One region of the Arthrobacter sp. TmtSoilC51 genome, then DNA from elsewhere that is predicted to be linked to it. Evidence: riboswitches for the same ligand, from Rfam matches in the RefSeq annotation. Region 1 holds a riboswitch; each other region holds the start of a gene.

Region 1 (3,262 bases):
AGTCCGTCAACCCTGTTGCCTCGGCCGTTCCCTCCAACGCCTTGACGTCAGGATAGGACTTTTGCAGTTGCTCCAGCATGTCCAAGGAAGGATCGACGGCGGCCACCTCAAGTCCGCGTTCCACCAAGAGGGCAGTGAATTTTCCCGTTCCCGCTCCGAGATCCGCGGCGGACTTCGCTCCCAGAGGAAGAAGCCAGTCCACTGAATCTGCGGGATAGCCGGGCCGAACGCGATCGTAGTGTTCCCCGCCGTCCTGAAAGCTCAGGCCCAGCTGGCGGCGGCGGGTGGCATGCAGCTTGGGTCCACCGGGGCTACCCGTGCCTCCGGAAAGACCTCGGGAATGCATGGCCACGCAACAACTCCTTTACCGCAAACGCCTGGGATACCGTACGAATTTACCGTAAGGACCATGCTGACGCTCCCGGCTCAGGCCGCTTAGTCAATAGTGCAGGGCGCGGCACCTGCGGTGCCTGGCGTATTCGGTGCCCATTCCGGGTAGCTGCGGTGGTCATTGGCCGGTACCCAGCGGCCCTCGTCCACCACGTAGTCCCAGCCGAGCCCGGTGCGCTTGAGTTCCTCGATACCCGCCAGCAGCCGTGTGGCATCCTCCAAGCGGGAGCCCACGCCGAAGCTGGCCCGCAGCGAGCCCGAAGGGAGCCCGAGCCGCTTGAGCAGGGGGTGCGCGCAGAAGCGGCCGTCACGAAGCCCTACACCGTGTTCTGCGGCGAGGTAAGCCGCGACCAATCCGGCGTCGAATCCTTCCACCGAGAAGTTGACCACGCCGATGGTGTCCTCTGAGTCGCTGAAGATCCGGTGGACGGTAACGCCGTCGATTGCCTCAAGTCCCTGTACCAGGTACGAGCGGATGGCCGCTTCATGAGCATGCCAGGCCTCTTGGTCCAGCGCGGCGAGCACCTGCGTAGCGCGGGCCAATGTTGCCGCGCCCAGGACGTTGGGGGAGCCGCCCTCGTGACGTGCGGGACCGGAAGCCCAACTGACCGAGTCGAGGCGGGCTTCACGAACAGCGCCGCCGCCGGCAAGGTGGGGAGTGCCGGCGTCAAGCCAGTCAGGGCGCCCTACAACAACGCCGGCGCCGAACGGAGCGTAGAGCTTATGCCCGGAGAATACGATGTAGTCGACGTCTGATTCGGTGATGTTGATGCGGCGGTGCGGGGCAAGCTGGGCTGCGTCCACCACAATCCGTGCACCGTATTCGTGCGCCAGGGCGGCGAGTTCGGCGATCGGCAGGATTTCGCCCGTCACGTTCGAAGCCCCGGTAACTGCCAGCAAGGACACGCCGCCTTGACTGAGTTCCTCGCGGAGCTTTGCCACGGTAGCGGTCAGTGTAGAACCAGCTACGACGCTGCGGTGCGGAACGCCCTGCCAAGGCAGGAGGTTGGCATGGTGCTCGATGTCCAGGTAGAGGACCTCGCCGGTCGGCTTTCCGTCGAGTTGCGGAAGGCAGCCTGCCAACAGGTTGAGTGAATCCGTGGTGTTCCGGGTGAAGATGACGGAATCGTCGGGGCGGCCGCCAACGAACTCACGCACGATGTCGCGGGAGTTCTCGTAGACGGACGTGCTGATCTGGGAAGCGTAGCCCGCACCGCGGTGGACACTCGCGTAGTAGGGGAGGATCTCATTGAGATACGCAGAAACGATGGTCAGGGCCGGAGCCGACGCTCCGTAATCGAGGTTGGCGTAGCGGACGTGGCCACCCTGGATCAGGGGAGCTTGCAGCTCCGCGCCCGTGACAGCGGCCAGGGGCCTGCCTGCAGCGGCTTCCTGCGCTGCTCCGACCGCAAAGGACGGCAGGACGGTGGAGTTGAACGTAGCAGTGCTCATGGGACCTCACTCAAGAAGGACCCCCACAGGGGATCCGCGCTTGCCGTATCCCTTCCGGACCGGCCAGGTCGTCACCCGGGGCACCCCACCGCGAATGGAGGGTTGCCGGCCAGCAAACCGGGGTTTAGCGCTGGCACTCGTGACCTGTAAAGAGGTTAGGGCAAGCCTCCGGCCTGTTCCAAAGTCGCTTCGCTTTGTTAAGCGGATTGTTACGAAGCGTGCCGAAACAGCCCTTTGGGCGAAGAAAAAACGGCGGATGCCCCGTAAAGGAGGCATCCGCCGTCGAAAATTCTATCCACAGCCAGATGTCTTGCTCGTATCGCTGGATCAGAGGAGGTCATCCAAGGCGGGGTTTAGCCGTTTGAGGACCTCTGAATGCAGGATGGAGTTGGTGGCCAAGGCGTTGCCCCCGAAGGGGCCATCCTCGCCTTCCAACGAGGTGAAACGGCCGCCGGCTTCCGTGACGATGGGTACAAGCGCGGCCATGTCGTAAAGGTTCAATTCCGGCTCGCAGGCGATATCCACGGCCCCCTCGGCCACCAAGCAATAGGACCAGAAGTCGCCGTAGGCACGCGTGCGCCAGATGTCTTCCGTCAGACCTAGGAATTCGTCGAGATTGCCGCGTTCCTTCCAACCGGAAAGGCTGGAATATGACATCGAAGCATCGGCCAGGCGCGAAACGTTGGACACCTTGAGCCGGGTGGCCGAGGCCAGGGAGCGCCCCATATAGGCGCCCATGTCCTTTGCCGCCCACCAACGTTTGCCGAGTGCGGGAGCACTGACAACTCCAACCACCGGCTCGCCTTCGTCCACGAGTGCGATCAGGGTGGCCCACACTGGAACGCCACGCACGAAGTTCTTGGTGCCGTCGATGGGGTCGATGATCCAGCGCCGGGAGCCGTGGCCGCTGCTGCCGAACTCCTCGCCGAGGACAGCGTCCCGGGGGCGCGAGCGCGACAGCTGGCCCCGGATTGCTTCTTCCGCAGCCTTGTCGGCATCAGTAACGGGAGTGAGGTCAGGCTTGGTCTCGACCCGCAGATCCAGTGCCTTGAAGCGGTCCATGGTTTGGGCGTCCACGGAATCCGCCAGCACGTGGGCCAGTCGCAGATCATCGTTGTAGCTGGATACGGGTTGGGTCATGCCACCAAACTATCGTGAAACTTTCCCTGCAGTTGGATCCGTGTTCCACCAATGTTTAGTTGACGGTACCCAGTTCCTTGGTTTCCTTCGCTTCCAAACGCGGGTCTGCGCCCAGCAGCCGCCGGAGCGAAGACAACCGTGCCACTCCGGAAGGACCGGCGTTTCCCTCGTTCACCCACGCGTCAAGTCCACAATTGATGGCACTGGCATCGTGTTTGCAGCCGCGGTCGCAAGCTTCGGTGCCCGGTTCCAAATCGGGGAAGGAATGCAGGATGCGATC
Region 2 (3,262 bases), 2.3 Mb from region 1:
CCACGGGTGGCAAGGCCCCGGACAACTTCTTCGTGGATTTGCTCGTCGGCAACCATGGCCGGAGTCGCAGCGGGTTCGGCCCCGTAAGGAGAGCGGCCTTCGGCGCGCTGCGCCAACGCGAGCACGAATACGGAGCCGAAGTGCCGGGCCAGGAAGCCCAGTATCTGGCTGCGGGTGGAAGCTCCCTTCGGCATTCCGGCGTGTTCTCCGAGGAGCTTGAGCCAGTGTGCCTCGTGTCTTCCCTCTGCCTCGGCCAAGGCGAGCAGGATCTGGCGTTCTTCGCCGTCGCGACGCTGGGCGAGCTCCCGGTAGACAGCGGCTTCGGCACGCTCGTCAGCCAGGTATTGACGCCACCGCCTGATGTCCGAGGACGTGGGCCGGCCTGATTGGGGTGGTGTTCCGGATCCGGGGGCGGGGTCCGGAGCGGGGCTCGACGGACCGTGGGATTCCTGGTGCTTTTGCACTTTCTCTCCTGTGCTGGGTGGGGTAGTAGCGGCCCCATTGCACGCCCACTGTACCGCTTATTGGCGCGGATTTTTGGCCGGTATTCCTTAGTTGGAATGTTCGGCGTGCCTTAATTTCCGGGGTGGAAACACTCTGCTTCGAGCCCTCCTTGGTCCCGTGCCGGCCCTTGCCTTGACCGCCTGCGGGCACAGTGCTCAGATGGATAGACAGGGGCGGGGGCCCTCCCCGCACTCGGTCAGCGGGCTGCCTGCCAGCCCACCAGACGGAGGTTGCAGCATGGATACCACCGAACCGCACGCCAACCACCCGGTACGGGAGACCATCGAGTCGGACCCCGCTTATGACTACAGCGACGACCAGGAAGTCGACGAACCCTGGGTGGAGGAAATCGACGTCCCGGAAGACGACGAGCGCGTTGTCCCCCTTGACGAAACCGAAGAGTTCCGCGGGGAAGAAGACGAAGAACCCTAGGCAGGGCCTTCTTCACCAAACGTGAAATGACGCTCGAGCCCTGCTGAACACCCGAGCGCTGCAACAGTCACGGTCAGCGTCCTGGACGATTCGCACCAACGCGAAGGGCGCACGGCCTGGGCCAGCGCCTGCGCAATCAAGCGCGGCTCGGGGTGTCGGAACCGGTGCAGCCCGCCGTTCAGTACCAGCGTCACCGTCCCCAGGACAAGATCGACGCCGGGAATCACCCGCACGGTCCGCGCTTTGGTTTCGGTGGGGATGCCCTGGATGGGGGCGGTAACGCCTTGGCTTGGGGTGGTAACGCCTTGGTACGGCAAGGACTGCTCCTTTGGGGGAGTGCTCTTGCCCGCTCGGTTGTCTCTGGTCCGGGGCGGGCCGCTTCCTCATCCGAACCACCCTTGAACATGGGGTTGGTGTGTGGCCAGTCGGAGCTTGGCGCCACCTCTCTTGAAGCATGCACCACTGTACTGGAGGAGTGCCGACTGGAGAAGTAGCGTCCTTGGTTACCCCCCTTGTTACGGGGCCTGCTTGTTGTGCGGCCTGCTCTGCGCCTTTTGTGGCCTGGATAGCGCGCATAGTGGGCCTCGCAACGGGTCCCCCGACAGCACAACGGTCCCCGGACAGAGCAACGGCGGCGCTGCCCCGAAAAGGGGCGGCGCCGCCGTCGAACATTGCTCAGTTCAGTTCGTGCCTGATGCCTGATGCCTGATGTCTGGTGCCTGAAGCCTGGTGCCTTGTGGCCCTGGGCCGCTAGCTGGCGGTGTGGCTGCTGACCGGGTGGGCTTCCAGGGGCAATTCCTCCGAGACGGCACCGGCCACCCGCTTGTCCCAAGCAGCCCGGACTTCTGGTGCAGTGGGAGGCGTGCGGAGTGAAATCACGACGTATGCCACGAACGAGGCCGCCAGGCCGTAGTAGATAGGTTCGTTGGCGTAGACGCCATCCGCGCTCGGAATGGCTCCAATGGCGAACAGAATCAGCAAGGTCAGGGTCAGGACCGAGCCCACTGCCATGGACCATGCAGCAGCGATACCGGTTCCGCGCTTCCACACGAGGCCTCCGAGAATCGCGACAAGGAGGCCGCCCACGAGGATGTCGTAGGCAATGGTGAGGGCAACAACTACGTCCTGCGCAGCCATGGAGATCAGGACGGCAACGATGCCCAGGCCAAGGACCCAGTAACGGTTGGCCTTGACGTCGTGCTCGGGGTTTTCCGTGTCGTCCGTGTTGATGGTCTTGCCGAACCAGCTGGCCACGAAGGGAACAACATCTGCGCGTGCCACCGTGGCGGCGGCAATAAGGGCACCGGAAGCGGTGGACATCATGGCTGCAACAGCGGCCGCCATGACAAGGCCGCCGATGCCGATGGGCAGGATGTGGGTTGCCACCTCGGCGTAGACCACGTCCTTGCCAAGGTTGGCGACATCGATGTTGGGCAGTGCTACCCGGGCGGCAAGGCCGATCAGGGCGCCGGCCACGCCGTACAGGATGCAGTAAACGCCGGCCGTTGCTCCGCCCCAGCGTGCGACCTTGGCAGTCTTGGCGGTGAAGACGCGCTGCCAGATGTCCTGGCCGATCAGAAGTCCCAGTGTGTACACAACGAAGTACGTGATGATGGTCTGGACGCCGATTCCGTCGATCTGGAAGAAGCTCGCATCGACGCGCTCACGGATGCCGTCGATTCCTCCGGCTGCGTTCATGACGAACGGAAGCATCAGGAAGAAGATGCCCACGGTCTTGATGATGAACTGGACCTGGTCGGCCAGGGTGATGGACCACATGCCACCGATGGTCGAGTAGACAAGCACGATTGCACCGCCGACGGCGATCGCCATCCAGCGTTCCCAGTCGAAGAGGACGACGAAGATGGTTGCGTATGCACCGGTGGACGTGGCGCACAGCATGAGGGTGTAAGCCAGCATCACAATTCCGGATGTCTGTGTGGCCTTGCTGCCGTAGCGAAGGCTCAACATTTGCGAGACCGTGTAGATCTTCAGGCGCTGGATGGTGCCGGCGAAAAGCAGGCTCAGGAGGAGGACGCCGGCGCCGATCGCGACTACGAGCCACATGCCTGAAATGCCGAACTTGTAGCCCAGGCCGACGCCGCCGACGGTGGATGCGCCACCAAGGACAACTGCGGCCATGGTGCCTGTGTAAAGGAAGGGACCCAGGCGGCGGCCGGCCACCAGGAAGTCGCTGTTGTTCTTGGTGCGGGACTTGCCCCACCAGCCGAATGCCAGCATGGCAAGCAGGTACACCACCACAATGGCGATGTTTATGAACGAAGAGTCCATGAGTGGCTCCTTGGAGCTGATGCACGAAGGTTGG
Region 3 (3,262 bases), 1.1 Mb from region 1:
TGGATTTGGTACGCCAGGACCGACTTCTCCTCCACAGCTGTATCGCGTCCGGATCCGAGGAGGGTATTGAGGCCGTAGATTCTCTCCCCGGACGTCGAAGCCCGCTCCAGCACTTCCCGTGAGCGACCCAGCAAAGACAACGCATCTTGGTTGAGTTTCACGTGAAACGCCGGATCCAGCGCGGCCAGGGCAACGCTTCGGGCGTCCACAGGCGACGTCCCAATCAGCAGGGCCCTGGGCTCGGAGGACATCGTCAGAAGTCCAGGAGGTTTTGGCGGAAGCCGCCGTTGCCGTAACTCTTCCTCAACAGGCCGCGGCGGCGCAGTTCGGGAGTGAGCTTGTCCAACACGCCATGGACGGTCACGGGGTCCACAAAGCCGGAGAAGAGGAAGCCGTCGCCACCCACGGCCTCGCCGGTCTCCTCAAGGTAATCCGCGATTTCACCAACCGTGCCGATGATCGAATCGCCGGCACCACCGCTGCGTGCTTGCAGGATCTGGCGCAGGGTAGACCCCGGGGGCGCTGCCTTCGCGAAGTGTTCCAACGTGCCTTGGTTGCTGTTGGTACTCAGTTCAGGCAACGGCGCATCGAGGTCGAATTGCTTGAAATCGATCACCGAGAGGTAGGAGATCGAGTTGAGCTGGCTGTCGATGTCACGCTGGGTGAGCTCCCGGCGCTGCGCCCGCAACTCCTCGGCCTCGGCTGATGAGCCGACTATGGTGGGCTTCAGCACGAAAAGTACCTTGACGTCATCGGGGTTCCTGCCAGCTTTGGCGGCCTCGGCACGGATGGAATCCCGGTAGGCCTTCATGCCGTCAACGCCCCGCGCCAAGGCGATCGCCACATCCGCGTGCCCACCCGCGAAGGCTTTGCCGCGTGGCGAAGCACCGGCCTGCACCAGCACGGGCTCCTCCGGCAAGGGCGCGGTATTCAACGGGCCCCGGACCTTGAAGAAGTCACCTTGATGGTTGATGGGGTGCACTTTGGTGTGGTCCGCGAACACGCCGGCCTCAACGTCCTCAAGCACAGCGCCAGGTTCCCAGCTCCGCCAGAGCCGCCGGACGACGTCGACGAATTCCTCCGCCTTCTCATATCGCAGGTCGTGCTCGATCTGCTGGTCCAGCCCATAATTCTGCGCCGCAAGGTCGCTGCCGGAGGTAACAACGTTCCAGCCCAGCTGCCCCTCGGAGAAATGCTGGAGCGTAGCCAGGAGGCGGGCCGCCGTGAAGGGAGGATAGAACGATGCACTGACCGTGGGCACGATCCCCAGGTGCTTGGTTGCCGAAAGAAGGTACGGGACCAGCGCCAAGGGATCATGCTTGGGCGCAAAGGAGGCATGCGCCAGTGAAACCTCGGCAGTGCCGCCATAGGTGTCCGGAACAGTGAGGGAATCCTCGATGATGAACAGGTCAAGCCCGGATTGTTCGAAGGCCCGGACGGCCTCTTGATACAGGGCCGGCTTCTTCCAGTCGTAGCCCAGGCTATATCCGGGAGTGCCCCAGCCCTGGACGCCGAAACCGTGCCCCACGAACCATCCAAAATGCAGCATGGGCTTGAGTGTAGAACTGTCTTGTCCGTTCACCGCGACCTGATTTCATGCGAAGTTACAGGGGGTCGTCCTGCGTCAATTATGCTCCCGGGACGTCACATTTGGGCTGGTACCCCAGCACCAGCCGGTTACGCAACATGACGGCTGCGCAACCGCTTGCAAGTGCGGGCTGCAGCCGCGGGATGTTACGTTTTTCTTGAGTAATGAGCACCAGCGCCAAGCCCTGACTTGCTGGTCGGCAACCCTCTCTCCGGCGGGGTGCCTCAGGTGACTACTCGGCGTATCGACACTTCGAACTGCAAGCGTGACTGAGGAGCACCAGCCAATGCCTGAACCCACTGAAGAAAAACTCTCCTACCGCCTGATCACAGGTCCGGATACCCGTGAATTCTGCGAGCGGATCACCGCGGCCCTCGCCGAAGGCTACGTGCTCCACGGCAGCCCGGCCGCCGCCTTCAATGGCACGGATATCATCGTGGCGCAGGCCGTCGTCCTGCCCACTGCCATCGCCAGCGCAGACGCCGCTGTTGCGAATGCCGTTGACCAGTTGGAGAACTACGAAGACGACGAAGCATTCGAGGGACACGCATGAGTTACGCAGGTGACCTGACCCCGCAGGACGCGTGGGCAAAGCTGGAAGAAGGCGCCATCCTGGTGGACGTCCGCACCGAGGGCGAGTGGGCCCACATCGGGATCCCGGACACCAAGGCCACGGAGAACGATCCCCTGTTCATCCAGTGGAACCTCGCCGGCGGCATCCCCAACTCCCGCTTCCTTGAGGAACTGCAGCAGCAGGCGCCCGAGGGCGAGGGCGTGGAACTCGTTTTCATCTGCCGCTCAGGCCAGCGATCCATCTCCGCGGCCATCGCCGCGACGCAGGCTGGCTTTACCGCCTACAACGTGCTCGAAGGCTTCGAAGGCGACCCGGACCGCTACGGGGAACGCACCATCAACGGCTGGAAGAACCGTGGCCTGCCGACCAACCTGGGGACCGACTAAGTGACTTTCAATCCTGATGCCGCCAGTTGGAGCCCTGACACACAGGCAGTACGCGGCGGCCTTGACCGTACCAACTTCCAGGAAACGTCGGAACCCGTTTTCCTGAACTCCGGCTTCGTCTACGAATCCGCTGCCGCCGCCGAACGCGCCTTCACCGGCGAGGACGAACGCTTCGTCTACTCGCGCTACGGCAACCCGTCCGTGGCCACCTTCCAGGAGCGGCTGCGCCTGCTCGAAGGCACCGAGGCATGCTTTGCGACGGCGTCCGGCATGTCCGCGGTCTTCACCGCTTTGGGTGCCCTGTTGGCTGCCGGTGACCGCGTGGTTGCCGCCCGCTCCCTGTTCGGCTCGTGCTTCGTCATCCTCAACGAGATCCTGCCGCGCTGGGGCGTTGAAACAGTGTTCGTCGACGGTCCGGACCTCGAGCAGTGGCGTGCCGCCCTCTCCGAACCGACCACCGCCGTCTTCTTCGAATCGCCCTCGAACCCCATGCAGGAAATCGTGGACATTGCCGCCGTCAGCGAGCTGGCGCATGCCGCAGGGGCGACTGTCGTCGTCGACAATGTCTTTGCCACTCCCCTGCTGCAGCGCTGCGGTGACTTGGGCGCAGACGTCATCGTGTATTCCGGCACCAAGCACATCGATGGCCAGGGACGTGTCCTCGGCGGCGCAATCATGGGCACCAAGGAATTCATCGATGGCCCGGTCAAGCAG

The links. Region 1 has a riboswitch for S-adenosylmethionine ahead of ACZ5G6_RS15865 (aminotransferase class V-fold PLP-dependent enzyme). Riboswitches for the same ligand answer to the same signal wherever they lie in the genome.
Region 2: linked by a shared signal. The riboswitch ahead of ACZ5G6_RS05380 (hypothetical protein) and the one ahead of ACZ5G6_RS15865 (aminotransferase class V-fold PLP-dependent enzyme) in region 1 are both predicted to bind S-adenosylmethionine.
Region 3: linked by a shared signal. The riboswitch ahead of ACZ5G6_RS20845 (DUF1737 domain-containing protein) and the one ahead of ACZ5G6_RS15865 (aminotransferase class V-fold PLP-dependent enzyme) in region 1 are both predicted to bind S-adenosylmethionine.

Annotation. Positions count from the first base shown of each region.
Region 1 covers NZ_AP035877.1:3,472,426-3,475,687, reverse strand. Annotated here, with positions in the region: gene ACZ5G6_RS15870 (class I SAM-dependent methyltransferase) at 1-346, opposite strand, end outside; gene ACZ5G6_RS15865 (aminotransferase class V-fold PLP-dependent enzyme) at 436-1,842, opposite strand; SAM riboswitch class IV at 1,874-1,987, opposite strand; gene hisN (histidinol-phosphatase) at 2,170-2,982, opposite strand; gene rsgA (ribosome small subunit-dependent GTPase A) at 3,038-3,262, opposite strand, start outside.
Region 2 covers NZ_AP035877.1:1,136,899-1,140,160, forward strand. Annotated here, with positions in the region: gene ACZ5G6_RS05370 (VIT1/CCC1 transporter family protein) at 1-464, opposite strand, end outside; gene ACZ5G6_RS05375 (hypothetical protein) at 742-936, shown strand; gene ACZ5G6_RS05380 (hypothetical protein) at 933-1,253, opposite strand; SAM riboswitch class IV at 1,270-1,389, opposite strand; gene ACZ5G6_RS05385 (sodium:solute symporter family protein) at 1,687-3,228, opposite strand.
Region 3 covers NZ_AP035877.1:4,564,308-4,567,569, forward strand. Annotated here, with positions in the region: gene ACZ5G6_RS20835 (aromatic amino acid ammonia-lyase) at 1-251, opposite strand, end outside; gene ACZ5G6_RS20840 (NtaA/DmoA family FMN-dependent monooxygenase) at 254-1,582, opposite strand; SAM riboswitch class IV at 1,749-1,860, shown strand; gene ACZ5G6_RS20845 (DUF1737 domain-containing protein) at 1,875-2,141, shown strand; gene ACZ5G6_RS20850 (rhodanese-like domain-containing protein) at 2,138-2,548, shown strand; gene ACZ5G6_RS20855 (O-succinylhomoserine sulfhydrylase) at 2,549-3,262, shown strand, end outside.